One region of the Exiguobacterium sp. QJM3NY_9 genome, then DNA from elsewhere that is predicted to be linked to it. Evidence: riboswitches for the same ligand, from Rfam matches in the RefSeq annotation. Region 1 holds a riboswitch; each other region holds the start of a gene.

Region 1 (6,480 bases):
GGCAAGCGTCGGAATGTCGGCATGGTTCGGGATGATCGGCACACGGACTTCCGCATCTTCTTCCCAACGGCCGAGTGCCTTGATGATTTCCTGACCGGCAAACCGAATCTCGCCTTGATCGCCGTACAGTTCCGAAATGACATTATTGTCAATCGTATGGACGTGAAGGGAACACCCGGCAGTCGTTCGGTTGAAGACCTCGACGTGGAGCAATGTTTCGGCAGAGGGACGACCCGTCTGTTCGCCGATCAGTTGACCGGACGCGTCGACATGGACGAAGTCGTCCGGTGTATCCTGCCGTTTGTCCTTCCCGCTTGCCGTCACGAGAAATTCAGTCGGTTGATCGGCTGTCCGGATGGCGAGATTGCCGCTTGTACCGGGGAACCAGTCGCGTGCTGCAAGTTCCTGTTTGACGGCACGTAATTCTTCATATCGTTTTAAGAAGGTCATGTGTACACCACCTTTGTCTGCAGATGATTCAATATGTCATGAAAGTTTTCAAACGGTGTATACGGGATGCCGTGCTGTTCACATAGCGTGATCAGATAATCCCGTGCATAAACGTGATCCGCCTGCTTAGCCAGTTCAAAATCTGTTACGGAGTCGCCGATCGCGATGATCGTGTCACCATTCTGCTTCAGCTTCCGGGCGATCGAGGTTTTGCAACAGCCGCATTGATTTGTACAGGCCGCGTCGCAGGAATGCGGCCATTCGATTCGAACCGTCTCCTGGCTGAAGTCACTGCCGTTGCAATAAATCGCTTCGTCCGTCAGTACATCCGCAAGAATCGGCTGGACAAAAAAGTCGATCCCGCCGCTGACGATGGAAAAATCAATCTCGTTTGATTTGGCAAAGGCGAGCAAGGTGTCGAAGCCGGGACGAATGACTGCCCGTTTCATCAAGAAATCAATGTAGTCCTGTTTTTGACTGGACGGAAGCAGCTGAAACATCTGTCCGACGCCGGACTGAATCGAGAGCGACCGGTCGAGCACACCTTGTTTTAACGGTTCAAATTTTTCCGGCGGAGCGAACTCCTGCATCAAGGCGATGATATTATCGTGCTCCGTTACCGTTCCGTCAAAGTCACATAAAATCCGGATTGTCATTTCGTGATCCCCCAAGCATCGAGGGCGACACGTAATTCCTCGTGCTGGCGGGCGGCACTTGTCAGTGATTCGCCGGCCAGTGCTGCGCCCAGTGCCTGGCGGAAAGCGGTGACTCCGGCCGCAGCACCTTGCGGATGACCGTGGACACCGCCCCCGGCATTGATGACAGAATCGACGCCGAAATCACGAACAAGCTGGGCGACGAGACCCGGGTGGATTCCGGCGGACGGGACCGGGAGAATTGTTTTGGTCTCACCGATTCGGGTCGCTTCGACGGCAATCCCGCGGGCCAAGTCTTTGGCGAGGGCGACATTCCCGTACGGCGACGGGAACAGTGTCAAGTCGGCACCGGCAATCCGCGGCAACGTTCCGAGCAGGACCGGGGCGGCAATCCCGTACTCGGGACTGGCGATCAAGGCACCGCTCAACGCCGGATGATTAAAGATCGGGACCGGGATTTCCGGATCGGCTGCCAGTTCCCGCAAGACATCAAGCCCGTATGTAAACGTGTTGAGCAGGAGGGCTGTCGCTCCGGCTTCGACCAGTCGTTTCGCCTGCTCTTTCAAGCGGAAGACCGGACCACTCAACGTAATCGCATAAAGGGCCCGTTTACCGGTCCGTTCATAGTGTGCATCGAGGACTTCCCGTCCAATCCGCGCCCGGTCGAGTGCCGGTGTCAGCGGATTGTCGTATAAGATTTCGTCATCCTTGACGAGATCAATCCCGCCGGCGAGCTGGGCTTCCAGTTGTTCCCGTAAAAAAACGATGTCCCGTCCGATGACGCCTTTGAAGATGCTCATCAACAGGGGGCGGTCATGGACTTGGATCAACTGGCGGACGCCCTCGATGCCGAATTTAGCACCGGGGAAATCCGGTGTGAACGAAGCGGGAAGCTGAAGATCCGTCAGTTTGATTTGACCGTCGAGTGACAGCTTGCCGAAGACGGTCGTCAAAATCGCCGAAAAGTCCCGTGAGACGTTGTGTTCCGGATAACGGATCGTGACATACCCTTTTCCGTCGTGTTCTTCCGTATGGACGACTTGTCCTTTAAAGGATTCAAGCTGTTGTTGTTCCAAGTGATTCAAATCGGTCCATGAGCCGACCGTCAGACCGAGGGCGATTTGCTCTGCCCGTTTTGGTAACTGATTGGTCACGCCGAGTTGGTAAGTTACGGTAATATACGCCATGATCGTCGTCTCTCCCTTGTTAAAAAATACAAAAATGGTCCCTCGTCAATGACAAGAGACCATGAAAAATTGCGCGTGGACTCTTATCTGTCAGCGTGTTAGCTGCAAGAATTAGCACCGTGCCAACTGGTCGGTTGCTGCGACATCATAGGGCTCGTCCCTCCGTCTGCTCTTGATAAGAATTGGATGAAATTGTGAAATCTAATTGCAATTTTTACATGAGATGGACGTGATGTCAAATAATTTTTTGAAAATTTATTTTTTTTGAAATCAGCTTCTATAGATGGCGGTCTTTTAAATGGTTTTTCACTAAAATTTGGAATTGACAGATGATTTAAGACGGGCGTAATATTCGAATCAACATCGAACACAACAACCACATATGACTCTTATCGTGAGTTGGCAGAGGGAATTGGCCCGAAGACGCCGCAGCAACCGACCATCCGGCACGGTGCTACATCCAACAGACATTCGTCTGAGAGATAAGAGGACGGATGATACCCCGCGCCTCTTTTCTATGACGAAAAGCGGCGTTTTTTTGTGTAGAAATGAAGGGGGAAGCAAGATGGCATATCAAGCATTTACAGAACAGGACGCCATTAAACGTGTCCGGGAACTCGGACTCATCGGACAGGAAGAAGCGACGGCAGAAGAAATCGGCGACGGGAACTTGAACTTAGTCTTTCGGATTCAGGCAGGGAAAGAACGTTTGATCTTGAAGCAGGCATTACCTTATGCAAAAGTCGTCGGGGAAAGCTGGCCCTTGTCACTCGAGCGGGCCTGGATCGAACAGTTGGCACTGAAGGAATTCGCAAAATACGCGACGCCATTCGTTCCACGGGTCTTTCATGCCAGTCATGAAGAAGCGTACACAGTGATGGAGGACTTGTCGCACCTGCAAATCGTTCGGACGGGATTGCTCGCCGGCGAAACGTATCCGCTCCTTGCAGAACATGTCGGTTCTTACTTGGCGCGGACGTTATTTTTCACGTCAGATTTTGCGCTCGGTCCAGTCGGAAAAAAGCAGGTCGCACGTGACTATTACAACCCGGATTTATGCGACATCACGGAAAAGTTAATCTTTACGGATCCGTTTTACGACGCGGAAACAAACAACATCGAGAGCGGCTTGGAAACAGACGTACAGCAGCTCTGGCAGGACGAAAAACTGAAGCGGGAAGTGGCGAAGCTCGAAACGTTGTTCATCACGAAAGGGGAAGCCTTATTACACGGGGATTTACATACAGGAAGCATTTTTGCTTCGGCGGGCGAAACGAAAATCATCGATCCGGAGTTCGCTTTTTACGGACCGTTCGGGTTTGATGTCGGTCAGTTCATTGCCCACCTCTGCTTTGCGGCGTATCCGAACTATGCTGAGTTGCAGGAGACGCGGGTGAAGGATATCGATACGTTCTGGCTGACGTTTGCTTCGACGTTCACGGCACTTTGGGAACGGGAAGCCGTCGAACCTTTCCGGACGGTACCCGGGCTTGTCGATGATGTCCTCAGTACAATTCTCCAAGACGCGCTCGGTTTCGCCGGTTGTGAACTGATCCGGCGGACGATTGGTTTGGCACCGGTCGCTGATTTGGAACAAATTCCGGATGCTGCGACGCGCCTCGAACGGAAACGTCATGCCCTACGCCTCGGGACGGCATTGATTAAACGGCGCGGCGAATGTAAGACGTTTACTGACCTCCGGAATTTCGACGTGACGGAGGAATTGAGCCGATGAGCGAGTTTATCCGTAGTGTCATCTATGAGCGGGCGTGCTTAATGATCCTTGATCAGACCCGTCTTCCGCAAGAAGAACGGTACGAAGTCATTCATGATTTGGCGCAAGCGGTCGAGGCAATTAAACAACTTCGTGTCCGGGGGGCGCCGGCAATCAGTCTGTTTGGTGGTTTCGTCCTCGTGCAGGAAGCGTTTCGGACGACGGGATCGCTTGACGAGGTCAAACAAAAACTGTTGACGGTATCGGCGGAATTACTGGCGACCCGGCCGACCGCCGTCAATTTGCAGAACGTACTCGATGCGCTGAATCAGCTTATCCTTTCGAGCACAACGCTCGAGGAACTGCCGAAACGTCTGGAACAAAAAGCAATCGCCCTTTATGAAGCCGATGCCAAGACGTCACGGCAAATCGGTGTGCATGCGTTGGAGCTGTTTCAATCGGGAGACCGGGTGTTGACGATTTGTAACGCCGGATCGATTGCGACAGCGGCGTACGGGACGGCACTGGCCCCGTTTTATCTTGCGAAAGAACAAGGCATCCCGTTATCCGTCTATGCGTCGGAAACCCGACCTTTGTTGCAGGGGGCGCGCTTGACGACATGGGAGCTGCAACGGGCAGGGATTGACGTCACCTTGATCACGGACAATATGGTCGCACATACGATCAAGGAAAAGCAGATCACCGCCATCATCGTCGGCGCGGACCGGATCACCCGTAACGGGGATACGGCCAATAAAATCGGGACGTTCCAGCTGGCGTTACTCGCACGTGCCTTCGGGATTCCGTTTTATGTCGCCGCGCCGCTGTCGACGTTTGATGTGACGAGTTTATCAGGTGACGAGATTGAGATTGAAGAACGCGATGCCCGTGAAGTGACGCAACTGGCAGGAACAGTAACGGCACCAGCCGGAACAGCGGTCTTTAATCCGGCGTTTGACGTGACGCCGCACGAGCTTATCACGGCGATCATCACGGAACTCGGCGTCATTGAACGGCCGAGCGTGGAAACGATTGAACAGGCAATCGGACAACAGGTCATCTAAACAGACAGGGGAGATTGAGATGAAAAAATTAGCATTCTTGCTCGCACCGGCAGTCTTGCTGGCTGCTTGCGCCAATAGTGAAGCGACACCGGCGAAAAAAATCAGCGGTGTGCCGGAAAGTGTCCAAGGCGACATCAAGATTGCCGTCATCCGCAATCTGGCGTCCGATGATCATACGAAACAATTTTTGGACGGTGCCCGGTCGGAAGGGGAGGCACTTGGGTTTAAGGTCAACACGTTCATTTCCGAAGGCAATGACGTCAAGTTCAAGGAACTGGTGGCGCAAGCCGTTCAGCAGGATTATGACGGACTGATCATCTCGCACGGAAAAGAAGATTATGCCTACGACATGATTAAACCGGCGATCGACAAAGGGATTCAGGTCGTGACGTTTGATACGGTGACGAAGAAAAAGGACCAGACGTTAACAGGCATCACGGAGACGTTCCAAGATGATCACAAGCTGGCAGAACTTTCACTCGATGAAGTGACGAAAGTGAAAGACGATAAGCCGGTCCGGGTCATCAAGTTGTGGTTCGGTCCGGGATTCGCACCGCTTGACCGCCGTCAGGAAATCTATAAGACGTATGAAGCGGACGGCAAAATCAAGACACTTGAAACGGTCGGACCGACGAATTTCCAGGATGTCCAGGGCGATATCGCGACGAAGATGAACGCGATTCTCGCGAAATATCCGAAAGGAAGCATCGATGCCGTCTGGGGAGCCTGGGATGAAGTCGCAAAAGGTGCCTATAAATCCTTAAAGGATAACAAACGTCAGGAAATCCCGTTGATTTCAATCGATGTCTCGAATCAGGACATCAACCTGATGCGTGAGAAGGGAAGCAACTGGGTGTCGACGAGTGCCGTTGATCCGCATTTGATCGGACAGACGGACATGCGCCTGCTCGCGAAAAAACTCGCCGGTGAAAAAACACCGGGCAGCTTTGATCTGGACGCTAAATTAGTCGAGCAAAAGGCGCTCAAAGCCGATACGACGATGTACAATCTCGATACAATGATCAAGGGCTGGAGCACATCCGAGAAATTCAATGAACCGTGGATGGAAAAACTGCGGAAAGCGAATGCTGCGAAATGACGCAGCTGGACGCGACGAACCGGCTCGAGATGCGTGGGATTTCAATTGAATTCCCCGGTGTCAAAGCGCTTGATGCTGTTGACTTTTCCGTCCGCCGCGGGGAAATCCATGCGCTCGTCGGAGCGAACGGCGCCGGTAAGTCGACGCTGATGAAAGTATTGGCGGGAGCGCATGCGGCGTATGACGGGACGATTTCGTTTGAAGGTGTGCCGTTGACGATCGATTCGCCGCGTGCCGCGAAACGGGCGGGAATTGAAATCGTCTACCAAGAAGTCGATACGGCATTGATTTCGTACTTGACGGTCGCGGA
Region 2 (6,480 bases), 800 kb from region 1:
ATGACAAGTAACGTTTCATCGGGAACGGGAAGCCCGACGATTCCACCTGCGAGTAAAAGCGCAAGTCCAAATGAACCATATTGGTGAAGTACTTCATGTAATATGTGATGGATCGGGGACACCTTCCTTCATAAATTCTTCTTCTATAGTGTACAGGAAATGAGGACTAGTTAAAACGACAAGGTGGGGAATCATGGGAATGAACGGATGGATTTTTGATTTCGAGAAGTCAACTCTTTTTCTCATTATCGATTCGGGCTATACTCGTTAAAGTGACTAATTTTAGAGGACGGTGTTTTTGCAATGATGCATGTAATAAATCAGTACGGATGGATTGAAGTGATTTGCGGAAGTATGTTCTCTGGTAAGTCGGAAGAATTGATTCGACGTGTTCGACGGGCACAGTACGGGAAGTTGCCGGTCCAAGTGTTTAAACCGGCGATCGACGACCGTTACCATGAAGAACATGTCGTCTCTCACGTCGGCAACTCTGTCATCGCGGTACCGATGGCGACGAGCCGTGACGTGTACGCGGCAGTCGCACAAGAGACACAAGTGGTCGCGATTGACGAAGTGCAGTTCTTTGATGATGAAATCGTCGATGTCATCGAGGCCCTCGCGCAAGACGGAAAACGTGTCATCTGTGCCGGACTCGATCAAGACTTCCGGGCGGAACCATTCGGTAAGATGCCAGAACTTCTCGCACGGGCAGAGTTCGTCACGAAACTGCAGGCGATCTGCCTGTCGTGCGGTGACCCTGCATCACGGACGCAACGTTTAATCGACGGTCGACCTGCCAACTACAATGATCCAATCATTTTAGTCGGTGCGTCAGAGTCGTATGAGCCGCGTTGCCGCCACTGCCATGAAGTGCCGGGGAAATCGCAAGCCCTGCAACAATGGAAGAAACAGCAACAGAACTGATGAAGCAAACGAAGGACTGACTCATCAGTCAGGACTACATCAATCAAATGGCCGATACGCCCATCATTTCGAGGGGAGTATCGGCCATTTTTGTGCGCATTCATATTGTTTTGGACGGTTTAGACACGTATCGAAACAGTCTTCATCCCTTGCTTTTGCGTAGGGAAGACATCAACCGGTGTGGCTCAAACGACTATATTGGTGCACAAAGCGTGTTGCCTCGTGGACAATCGTTTCTTGATCATGATCGAGGGTCGCGACATGATAGGAGTCAAGCAGGCAATAGCTCCGTTTGTCCGTCGCACCGATGACTTGATAAAGGTAATCCGAGCTTTCAGGCGGGACGACATGGTCTTCGGCAGAATATAAAATAAGCGTTGGAATCTCGATGGTTGGTAAGAGCGGACGTGTCTCGTCAATCAAGGTTAAAAGTTCCGATGCGCAGACGACAGGGACATGGTCATAGATGATTTCAAACGCTTCACGTTTAATGTCTGGGGTACTTTCTTTTAAGTAGCGTGGACAGTCTTCGAAAGATAATGATTCATAGGCAGGAATCGATAACGCTGCATTGATCGTAATCAATCCGTCAGCAGGTAATCCTTCCGCGACGAGGGCGAGGGCAAGTGTCGCACCCATCGATTGTCCGGCGATGAAGATGGACGAACAATGATTGGTTAAGACGTCGAACCCTTGGCGGAGGCTTTGTTTCCAATCTTCGGCAGTCGACGCTTCGAAATCCTGGATACTCGTCCCGTGCCCGTCGAGGCGCGGAGCATACACAGTGAACCCTTGGGCGGCAAAATATTCTCCGACAGTGCGGACGCTTTGAGGGGTGGCGTTAAAACCGTGAGACAGTAAAATACCGATTGGACCTCGTTCAATCAAAAAATCTTCTGCGCCACACAGAACAGGTGATGATGAATTCATAAAGGGTTCCTCCTTCTATTAAAAAACTCGTAGTGCTTTAGGCGCACTACGAGATTATCGTAAGTATCATCCAAAGCATCGGCTTTGCTGGTCGGAGCACCTTGCATGTTGCAGGTTGCCGTGGGTTCGTAGAGCCAGATCTCTCGCCCACTCTTGATATATCGTATAGGAATTGTCGGAATAATCATTGTGAAGAGAATATCATTGATTGAAATACGTTGTCAAGACGTTAAAAAGAAGTCAAAATTGATAAACTGGGTAATTTGGTTTAATTTTGAAAATATGGTTGACTTGAGAAGGGAATCCCCGTAGTGTAAGCAGTAGATTCACGACATAAGAACGACTTGAAACATCACACATATGAACTTCATACCGCAGCACTTATCGAGAGAGGTGGAGGGACTGGCCCTACGAAACCTCGGCGACAGACTTCTTACGTCGTACTGTGCCAATTCCATCAGACGTTTGTCTGAAAGATGAGCTGAGCGGATTCTGCCTTAGTGCAGATGAGAGGACCCTTTTCTTTTAAGAGAAGGGTCCTTTTTTGATGTTTTTCTAAAAAAGAGAATGAAATACAATTCATTTTGTATTTTAGAATGACCTATGCTAATCTTGAGCTGTATAACTCAATAACCAGTTCTTCGGGGTAGGGTGAAAATCCCAACCGGCGGTGATGCGATCAATGGATCGACGAGCCCGCGACCTGCAGTGTACGCACTGTGGCTGACTTGGTGAGACTCCAAGGCCGACGGTAAAGTCCGGATGGGAGAAGGACGAAACAATGCGCTTGCTGCCATTTTCTGGAAAAATGTTTTCAGGGAAAGGTCTGTTTCTGTATGTGTAAAAACAGAAACGCGAGACGCTTATTTCGTCAATCCTTCAATCACGACGCCCCCTTTTACAGGAGGCGTCTTTTTTATTGAAAGGAGCGGAAAAAATGGAAACATTCATGAGTTATGCGATGCAACTAGCACACATGTTAAACGGTCAAACGAGCCCGAATCCGAGTGTCGGCTGCGTCATCGTCAAACAGGGGCGGATTGTTGGTTTTGGGGCCCACCGTTATGCGGGAGGACCCCATGCCGAAGTCGAAGCGCTCCTCATGGCAGGTGAAGCGGCACGCGGAGCCGATCTCTACGTGACGCTCGAACCGTGCAATCATCACGGCAAAACACCGCCGTGTACGGAAGCGATTCTAAAAGCCGGCATTGCGCGCGTCTTTATCGCGACAGAGGACCGCCACGCGCTCGTCGCAGGAAGCGGTATCACACGTCTCCGTCAGGCGGGGATTGAGGTTGAAGTCGGGTTGCTAAAAGATAAGGCGGAGGCATTATACGAACCGTTTTGGAAGGCAATCGAACGAAAACGTCCGCATGTCACAGTGAAAGTCGCCCAAACGATGAACGGGACGGTCGCGACGGGTGAACAACGCTTTATCACTTCAGAAGCGGCACGTGCTGACGGACGGCAGTTACGCGGGACACACGACGCGATTCTCGTCGGAAGCGACACGGTGATCATCGATGACCCGGCATTGACGTTGCGCAGTTCGACCGGCATCGAACCGGTCCGCGTCATCGTCGATCGGCGGGGGCGCCTGACGGATGAGTTTCAAGTCATGAATGACGGATTGAATCCGACGTATTGGTTGACGGAACAGCCACGAACAAGCGAACGGGCGAACGTGACGGTTTTCGTCGGGACGTATGCGACACCGGACCAAATCCTCGAACTTTTATATGAACAAGGCATCCGGCGTGTATTGATTGAAGGCGGTCCCACGATTCAATCCGCATTTTTAGAAGCGGATCTCGTGGATATGATCGAACTCTATCAGGCACCGTCCCTCTTCAGTGGGACAAAGTCTTTGACGACGGAACAGGACATCGAAGACCGTTTTGATTTAGTGAAAATGAACCAAATCGGACCGGACGTCCATCTCCAGTATGTACGAAAGGAGAGGATGACATGTTTACCGGATTGATTGAAGAACTCGGCACAATAAAACGGAAAGTCCCTCGACCGAACGGGTTGGCGCTCGAAATCGAAGCGACAGCAGTGCTTGACGGAACAAAGATTGGCGACAGCATTGCCGTTGATGGCATTTGTTTGACGGTGACGGCGATGACGAAGAGCGGATTCACGGCCGATGCGGTCCATGAGACGATCCGAGCGACGTCGCTGCAGACGTTACGGGTCGGAGCAGCCGTTCAACTCGAACGCGCGATGCCGGCGAATGGACGGTTCGGTGGTCACTTCGTCAGCGGGCATATCGACGGAACGGCTCGTTTTCTCAGCCGGCGACCGGACGGTGAAGCGATGGAATACCGTTTTGAGGCAGGCGATTGGAGCAAGTACTGTATTCCGAAAGGATCGATTGCAATCAATGGTACGAGCCTGACACTGCAACATGTCGGAAACGACGCGGTGACGATTTCATTGATTCCCCATTCACGCCAAGTCACGACGTTCGATCGCTTGCAGACGGGTGCCCTCGTCAATATCGAATGTGACTTGATGGCGAAACATCTCTATCACTTTACGCAGAAGGATGCGAAGACGGACTGGTCGGCATTTTTAGGAGGCGAAGCATGATGAACGGATTTGATTCGATTGAAGAAGCAGTGGATGACTTAAAACGCGGACGACCGATTATCGTCTGTGACGATGAAAACCGTGAGAACGAAGGGGATCTCGTGTTACTTGCGGAACACGCGACACCCGAGATGATTAACTTCATGATCACTTACGGCAAAGGACTCGTCTGTGTCCCGGTCAGTCCGGATATCGCAACACGACTCGAACTCCGACCGATGACAGATGTCAACACGGATCCGCACGGAACGGCTTTTACGATCAGCATTGATCATGAAGATGCGAAAACCGGCATCAGTGCAGCGGAACGGGCAATGACGATTCAGCGGATGTTGACGGATGGTCCAAAGCAGTTCAAGCGTCCCGGACATATCTTCCCGTTGATTGCAAACGAAGGCGGCGTCCGCGTCCGGCGTGGTCATACGGAAGCAGGGATCGATTTGGCACGGCTCGCGGGAAGCGCAGAAGCGGCCGTCATCTGTGAAATCATTTTAGACGACGGGACGATGGCACGGGTTGATGATTTAGTGACGTATAAAGCAGAACATGATTTAAAAATGATTACGATCGATGCTCTCGTCCGCTATCTCGAGCGCCCTGTCCGCCGTGAAGCGGAAGTCTTGTTACCGACGACGCACGGGGCGTTTCGGATGCTTGGTTATACGACACCTGACGCCAAGGAACATGTCACGGTGCTATCAGGTCAAGCAGAAGACGGGATGCTCGTCCGGGTTCATTCCGAATGTCTGACGGGTGACGTCTTCGGATCAAAACGGTGTGACTGCGGTCCGCAACTCGACGCGGCGCTCGACCGGATTGAACAAGAAGGTGGTGCTGTCCTCTACTTGCGTCAAGAAGGGCGGGGGATTGGTCTGATGGCGAAGCTGAAAGCTTATGAGCTCCAAGAACAAGGACTCGATACGGTCGAGGCGAACCATGCGCTCGGATTTGCAGCCGACTTACGCGACTACGCCGTCGCAGCAGCGATGCTTCAGGATCTCGGTGTCACGAAAATCCGTTTGATGACGAATAACCCGGATAAACAGCAAGCGCTCGAAACGTACGGCATCACCGTGCTGGAGCGGGTTCCGCATGAAGTACCGGCAAGTTTAGAAAACCACCAGTATCTCAAAACCAAACAGACGAAGCTCGGGCATCTGCTCGATCTCGAAGGAGGAAATTAAGATGGTATACGAAGGATTTTTAACGGGCGAAGGACTCCGGGTTGCGATCGTCGCAGCACGATTCAATGAATTGATCACCTCTAAATTAGTCGGAGGAGCAAACGATGCCTTCCGTCGTCACGGTGTCGCAGCGGATAACGTCGATACGGCGTGGGTGCCGGGCGCATTCGAGATTCCGCTCGTCGCGGAAAAACTGGCGAAAAGCGGTAAGTATGATGCCGTCATCACACTTGGTGCCGTCATCCGCGGTGCGACGTCGCATTACGACTATGTCTGCAATGAAGTCGCGAAAGGTGTCGCCGGTGCGTCGCGTGAGACGGGTGTTCCGATCATCTTTGGTGTATTGACGACGGACTCGATTGAACAAGCGGTCGAACGGGCCGGCACGAAAGCAGGGAACAAAGGATATGAGTCGGCGGTCTCTGCCATCGAGATGGCGAACTTGTTACGCAGTTTTCAGTAATGTTTCTCTATCGGATGTAAAACGGGGACGGACGTAAAAGTCAATCCGCCACCTGTTAGATCGTTCAAAAGGAATCACTCGTTTCACGCGACTCCTGCAGGAAAGCGCGTGGAAAATGAGCGATTCCTTTTTGAGGTCGCGCCCCTCTTACATGCGATAGAAAGTTTTCTGTTTTTTGTCAATAATTCATGGTCACGCATACACGGGATGGTATAACCACCGTATAATAATAAAAGTACGGAAAACTTAGAGGTTTGGAAGAAAGGGGGGCGAATGAACATGAAGCGGATTCATTACGTGTACGGCGTTCTTTTATTTAGTTTGAGCTATTATAGTTGGATCTGGTTTTATGCCGATCGACCGGAACTGGCATCGTGGGGGAAT
Region 3 (6,480 bases), 710 kb from region 1:
GTCGAAGACAACTTTACTGGCGAAGAGCTGATTCAAGAATATAAAGACCGACGCTCTAAACGTGGTGCTCATATCACGAGCATCGCGAAAGAAACGTTTAAACGGTACTTACAAGAACATCCGGCAACCGTCGAAGATTGATGTTCAAATTGTGATATGGTCCGCTACATTAATCCGTTCAATCTCATAACGGTCGGAAAAACGAATGTAATTCGCACATGCATTTTTTAACGGCGTCCGGTAACTGAATGTCTCATCAATCGAGGAGAGTGCCGCTTTAATCGTATGCGAATGGCAGACGACTAAGAGGCGTTTTCCTCGATATTTTTCTGTCAGTTCTTCAACCGCACTGAAGACACGCTGTTGAATTTCCGCTTCCGTTTCAAGCCCCGGGACGCGCTCTGCATCATTTGCCTGCACTGCTTCGTAAATTCCGGCGACCGGTTCACCGGAAGCCGTTCCAAATTCGCGCTCGACAAGCCGTTCATCCGTTTCCGTCAAGCTTAAACCAATCGATCGACCAATGATTTCAGCAGTTTCGACAGCTCGCGATAGCGGACTTGAAATCAAGACGTCCCACTGTTCTTCTGCCAGGTAGGCAGCACTGAGAGCCGCCTGTTTTCTACCGGTCTCGTTAAGCGGTATATCTTCACGTCCTTGAATCCGCTCGTTTAAGTTCCAGTCCGTTTGACCGTGTCGTACTAAACAAATTTCCGTCATATTGCAGTCTCCTTCTAAAGAAATATGACTGATTGTATCATGTTTCCTAATGAAGCGCCTCTCGCTTCGGTAAGACAAGCACTTGACAACTGAAGGCTTCGATTCGTTCGAGCAAACGTTCAATTTTGAGTGGATTTTCAGTTTGGGCAAAGCTCGCCAGCGAATGTGTACCATTCGGGAAAGAGAATAATCGAACATCCGCCCCGACATCCGCCCCCTTCTCAACAAAGTGGAGTGCTTGAGCAAACGGGACAATCGGATCCTTTTTTCCGTGCAGCAACATGATCGGCGGCGAGTCGGAACTTAAATGTGTCGCCGGGGAGACACGCATCATCAACTGTCGCCATTCTTCACGTCCACCCCCATAAAACTTGATATGGGCAATCCAGGTTTGAATGAATTTAAATAACAGAAAATTCGTCGGCGGATACAAGGCGATGACTCCACTGATTAAAGGAAGATGCGCCTCCGCCTGTTCGCCGATAAATTCAGTCGGAGCAAGCGCCGTCGTCAACATTAGGGCTCCACCTGCTGAATCACCCCATAAAAGCATGCGACCGCGCGCGATGCGTAATTCATCCGCTTGTTGATTTAAAAAACATAAGGCATCTCGAACATCTTCCAGGTTGTCCGGAAAGTAGCTGCCATCCTCAAACAAACGATAGTCGATGCTGCAAACGGCAATCCCGAGTTCTAAAAACCGGTCGATGATTGGAGCAAAACTAAACACATCATCACGGTTTCCACGAACGAATGCGCCGCCATGAGCATAAATCGCGACCGGAAACGGCCCTTCTCCCGGCGGATAATAAATATCTAACGTCAAATCCTGCTGATTGACCGTCTTGTACAAAAGATTTCGTGGTGCTAATTGCTTTTTGGTAAGCGGCAAGACCGGCTCCGTCCATCTGAGTAAGGCTCCATAATTATTCCAAATACTCGCACCAGCAGCAGCCGTCGTCAAAATAGCGGCGCCACCCATCAACCATGCTGTTTCACGTTTCACCTCATCACCTCCAAGGCTCATTCCGATTTCACTTCTACTCTTCTCTTACCCGATTTATTTTGAACTAGAACTTCACAACATTCCGACTTGACGCTTTAATTTCCGTCGGATATAGTTAGAAAGTCCAAATCGGAACAATTACGTTTTAATTATCTTGGAGGGTTCACATATGAAAAAAATCATTCCAGCGTTAACCATCGCGACAGTAACTGCCAGTCTGCTCGCCGCATGCGGCTCATCGCCTTCAAATTCAGACGAAGACGGTAAATTGCAAATTTATACGTCGACATTCGCGACTGCAGCAATTGCAAAAGAAATCGGCGGCACAGACGTCCAGGTCGAATTAATCGTTCCCCCTGGCGCCGACCCGCATTCGTATGAGCCGACTCCGAAGCAACTGACGACGATTGCGAAAGGCGATCTATTTTTACTTACCGGCACAACCCTTGAGCCGTACTCTGAAAAGATTAAGGAAAGTTTAGCCGGTAATTCCATTCGTTTTGTCGAGACAAGCAAAAATATCGACTTACTCGAGGCTTCCGCTTCGCTTCATACGCACGAAGAAGACGCACACGATGACCATGATGATCACGAGGCTGAAGAAGAGTCGCACGATCATGGACAATACGATCCGCATGTTTGGCTCGACCCGAACAACGCCAAGAAAATGGCTGACTCGATTACGACCGCGTTAGCAAAGGAAGCACCTGACCGGAAGGAAACGTTTGATAAAAACCTCGCACTCTTTAACAAACAAGCAGATGAACTCGACCAAAATTTACAAAAAGCTGTTGACTCCGGTTCGAAAAAGGAGCTTCTCGTCACGCATGCCGCATACGGGTACTTGGCGGAACGTTACGGTTTCACGCAACTGCCGATTGCCGGTATTTCACCGTCTGACGAACCGTCCCAAAAACAGCTGGCTGCCATCGTCAAGGAAGCAGAGATGCATGACTTAAACTATATCGCCTTCGAAGAGACGGTGTCGCCAAAGGTCGCCCGTGTCATCCAAAAAGAAATCGGTGCCGAATCGATTACGATTCATAACCTCGAGTCCGTCGCAAAAGATCAACAAGATCAATCGTACTTTGATTTGATGAACGAAAATGTGACGACGCTCAAACAAGCACTGCAGTAAGGTACAGTTGACAAGCATTAAAAGATACGTTAGGGTAATAAACGTGTTTTAAACAACGACTAAACAACTAAATGACTTCTTTTTATCGCGAGAAACGGAGGGACTGGCCCAATGATGTTTCGGCAGCGGACGATTGATTCGTACTGTGCCAAATCCAGCAAGCTATGGCTTGAGAGATAAGAAGAGCGTCTTTTTCAGTAAAGACCTCCTTCTTTCTTGCGAAGGGGTCTTTTTTTGTATGCTGAAGAAATGGAGTGATTCACATGAACGAAACGATTACGCCGAACAAATGGGCGTTGTTGCCCTTGTTCGTTTTTCTTGTATTATTCATCGGTGCAGGAATCTTCTATAACGACTTTTACAAATTCCCCATCTTGATTGCAGCTTTAATCGCCTTGATTTTTGCTGCTGCGACATCTAAGGGAGACATCAACCAGACCGTCGAGCGGATTGCCCGCGGTGCCGGAAATCCGGACATCATGATCATGGTCTTCATCTTTTTACTCGCTGGCACATTTTCTGGAACAGCGAATGCAATCGGAGCCATTGATGCGACCGTCAACGCTGCACTCAGTTTCCTACCCCAGTCTCTTTTAATGAGTGGATTGTTCATCATTGCCGCTTTCATCTCGATGGCGATGGGAACTTCGACCGGCACAATCGCTGCCCTTGCACCGATCGCACTCGGGATTCATGACGCGACGGGCGTCAATGTCGCACTCGCCGCTGCTGCCGTCGTCGGTGGAGCAATGTTCGGTGATAACTTATCGTTTATCTCAGATACGACAATCGCCGCTGTCCGGACACAAAAAACGAACATGCGTGATAAATTCAGAACGAACTTTTTAATCGTCTTGCCTGCTGCCGTCATCACTGTCATCTTACTCGCTTTCGTGTCAGGTTCCGGAGATATCGTCGAAGCGAAAGCATTTGAATTTTATAAGCTGATTCCGTATCTTTCCGTCATCGTGCTCGCCCTCTTTGGTGTCAACGTCATTCTCGTCTTACTCGGCGGGACGTTATTGACAGGCATCATCGGAATGATCGACGGTAGTTTCGGAGTAAGTGGGTTTGTCCTCGCGATGTCTGACGGATTGATGGGGATGGCAGAAATCTCAATCTTGACGTTGCTGATGGGTGGACTCGTCAGCCTGATCACCTATAACGGTGGAATTGCTTATCTCAAAGAAACGCTGACACGAAAGATTTCGAAACGCCGGGGAGCTGAGTTCAGTATGGCTGCCCTCGTCAGTGCAACGAATCTCGCAACAGCAAATAATACGATTTCGATTCTTGTCGCCGGTCCGCTCGCTGCTGAAATCGCGGATACGTATGACATCGACCGGAAGAAGTCAGCCAGTATCCTCGACCTCTTTTCCTGTGGTGTTCAAGGAATCATCCCGTACGGAGCGCAACTTTTGATTGCCGCTGAATTGACGAAAACGGCGTCACCCGAACTGATTCCTTATTTGTTCTATCCATTTTTACTGTTCGTTTGTGGATCACTGGCAATCTTCTTCGGCTTCCCACGCCGGAAGAGCGATGCCGCACAAAAAAACAACATGTCGTAAAACAAACAACCCCCGTCGCTTCGTCTGCGACGGGGGTTCACTTTATTTCTGTTTTTCTTGACGATTCAAAATGAAATAGGCAATCGCCGGAAGCGGAAATTGAACGAGTCCTGCTCCACCCCATACCCACGGATTGCGTCCTGTCTTGCGGGCACCAAGGAAGAGGAACGTGGCTTGAGCACCTAATAGTGCTGCGATGCTTGTCCAGACTCCTTTTGGTACTTTTTTAATCGATTTCACCATGATATTACACCTCTCTTCGTTTATGCATCAGTAGACTTTCTTCTCTTTCCCATTCTATATTCCCTGCTTATGAGCATCAAAACAGATGTTCCGCTAAGTTCATGCTAAACTGAACAGGCAAATCCATATTCTAGTTTCATTGAAGGAGGAGTATATACATGCAATACGCAAAACTTTCAAATGGTATCACGATTCCACAGATCGGGTTCGGTGTCTGGCAAGTCGATGAAGAGACGGAAGCACCGGCTGCCGTCGCAGAAGCACTTCGCGTCGGTTACCGTCATATCGATACGGCTGCCGTCTACAAAAACGAACGTGGTGTCGCAAAAGGAATCAAAGAAAGCGGCGTGAAACGTGAAGAACTCTTCTTGACGTCTAAAGTTTGGAACGATGACATTCGTGCCGGACGGACGAAAGAGGCTTTCGCTGAGTCACTTGAGCGACTAGAAACCGATTATCTCGATCTTTATCTCATTCACTGGCCGGTTGAAGGTTATGTCGAAGCATGGAAAGCCATGGTCGAGCTGTACGAAGCGGGTAAAATTAAAGCAATTGGTGTTTCGAACTTCAAAGAACATCATCTCGATACGCTTGCTGAAGAAGGACTCATGACGCCGATGATTAACCAAGTCGAGCTTCACCCACAACTTCCACAGCATGAATTGCATGAATACTTGCAGGATCACAGCATTCAAGTCGAAGCATGGAGCCCACTCATGCAAGGTAAGTTCCTTGAAATCAATGATTTCAAAGAGATTGCTGAAAAACATGGTAAGAGCCCATCACAAGTCGTTCTACGTTGGCACCTCGATAACGGAATCGTTGCGCTTCCGAAATCAGTCACACCAGAACGGATTGCTGAAAACTTCGATGTGTTTGATTTCCAACTCGATGCAGACGACCTCGAACAAATCGATCGTCTCGCGACAGAAGTCCGCCTCGGACCGGACCCTGACGAAATTGACTTTTAATCCACTGACCGATACACGAAAGACTGCTGACGGGACCTATCCCGTAGCAGTCTTTTTTAAGCGTAATAAATAAGAATCGTCTCTTCTGTCGTTTCAGCCTTGCTGAAGTATGCGCGTAAATCAGCAAACTGTTCCCACACGTCGTCGAATTCTCCATGTTGCCCCGCTTCATCATAAATCGTCTCTAGTGACCGACGATCAAAATTTCGCATGACTTCTGCTGAGATGATGATTAACGGAAGAGGGAGAATCCCGACAATTGCTGCTTGTGTTTCGTTGACAATCAACTCTTCACCGACAATCGCTCGACCTAAGTTGTAATGGGTCTCTTGATCGATATAGATATCGATTTGATTCATCAAGTGATAGAGGGCTGCCGTGTCTTCCAGAGCAAATAGCTGTTCATAATCCGGCTGCGTCTCATGGATAAAAAGAATCCAGTCCATGATGATATGCGGGTCGTCACCAAACGAATCCCAAACGGCATCCGCGACACGAACGTAATGTACGTTTTCCATCCTCCCTCTCCTCTCTTCGTTTCTTTAATAGCTATTCCCATTTTTTCGATGCTTTAGTAATTTTTTTAGAATCTGCGTACTAAAAAGCAACGAAAAAAACGCTCTCACCTTCTGATAGCACGTTGTCTACATGCAAAAAGAACCAGCAAAATGCCGGTTCTTTTTGATTAAATCGCTTTTTCTTTTGATTCGTCCGTTTCCCAAGCCTCAAGAGATTCTTTACCTGGTAAGTTCGGAATCGAATTCGCATAAAAGCGCGGATCTTTTCCGGCTTTTCGTTGTTCGAGGTAATCATCAAGTGCGAGTTTCGCGA

What was found. Region 1 has a riboswitch for S-adenosylmethionine ahead of mtnK (S-methyl-5-thioribose kinase). Riboswitches for the same ligand answer to the same signal wherever they lie in the genome.
Positions count from the first base shown of each region.
Region 2: another riboswitch for S-adenosylmethionine. It lies ahead of AC0VYQ_RS13795 (alpha/beta hydrolase); the one in region 1 lies ahead of mtnK (S-methyl-5-thioribose kinase).
Region 3: another riboswitch for S-adenosylmethionine. It lies ahead of AC0VYQ_RS14370 (Na+/H+ antiporter NhaC family protein); the one in region 1 lies ahead of mtnK (S-methyl-5-thioribose kinase).

Region 1 covers NZ_CM149679.1:469,282-475,761, forward strand. Annotated here, with positions in the region: gene AC0VYQ_RS02380 (methylthioribulose 1-phosphate dehydratase) at 1-450, opposite strand, end outside; gene AC0VYQ_RS02385 (2-hydroxy-3-keto-5-methylthiopentenyl-1-phosphate phosphatase) at 447-1,106, opposite strand; gene AC0VYQ_RS02390 (2,3-diketo-5-methylthiopentyl-1-phosphate enolase) at 1,103-2,329, opposite strand; SAM riboswitch class I at 2,374-2,475, opposite strand; SAM riboswitch class I at 2,680-2,782, shown strand; gene mtnK (S-methyl-5-thioribose kinase) at 2,859-4,028, shown strand; gene mtnA (S-methyl-5-thioribose-1-phosphate isomerase) at 4,025-5,071, shown strand; gene AC0VYQ_RS02405 (sugar ABC transporter substrate-binding protein) at 5,091-6,170, shown strand; gene AC0VYQ_RS02410 (sugar ABC transporter ATP-binding protein) at 6,167-6,480, shown strand, end outside.
Region 2 covers NZ_CM149679.1:2,719,380-2,725,859, reverse strand. Annotated here, with positions in the region: gene AC0VYQ_RS13805 (DedA family protein) at 1-122, opposite strand, end outside; gene AC0VYQ_RS13800 (thymidine kinase) at 307-924, shown strand; gene AC0VYQ_RS13795 (alpha/beta hydrolase) at 1,096-1,854, opposite strand; SAM riboswitch class I at 1,915-2,017, opposite strand; SAM riboswitch class I at 2,233-2,337, shown strand; FMN riboswitch at 2,488-2,632, shown strand; gene ribD (bifunctional diaminohydroxyphosphoribosylaminopyrimidine deaminase/5-amino-6-(5-phosphoribosylamino)uracil reductase RibD) at 2,792-3,838, shown strand; gene ribE (riboflavin synthase) at 3,823-4,449, shown strand; gene ribB (3,4-dihydroxy-2-butanone-4-phosphate synthase) at 4,449-5,633, shown strand; gene ribH (6,7-dimethyl-8-ribityllumazine synthase) at 5,635-6,096, shown strand; gene AC0VYQ_RS13770 (putative bifunctional diguanylate cyclase/phosphodiesterase) at 6,376-6,480, shown strand, end outside.
Region 3 covers NZ_CM149679.1:2,808,583-2,815,062, forward strand. Annotated here, with positions in the region: gene AC0VYQ_RS14350 (YwpF family protein) at 1-141, shown strand, start outside; gene AC0VYQ_RS14355 (histidine phosphatase family protein) at 145-720, opposite strand; gene AC0VYQ_RS14360 (alpha/beta hydrolase fold domain-containing protein) at 767-1,726, opposite strand; gene AC0VYQ_RS14365 (metal ABC transporter solute-binding protein, Zn/Mn family) at 1,896-2,864, shown strand; SAM riboswitch class I at 2,944-3,047, shown strand; gene AC0VYQ_RS14370 (Na+/H+ antiporter NhaC family protein) at 3,128-4,435, shown strand; gene AC0VYQ_RS14375 (hypothetical protein) at 4,478-4,678, opposite strand; gene AC0VYQ_RS14380 (aldo/keto reductase) at 4,837-5,649, shown strand; gene AC0VYQ_RS14385 (hypothetical protein) at 5,706-6,167, opposite strand; gene AC0VYQ_RS14390 (alanine/glycine:cation symporter family protein) at 6,335-6,480, opposite strand, start outside.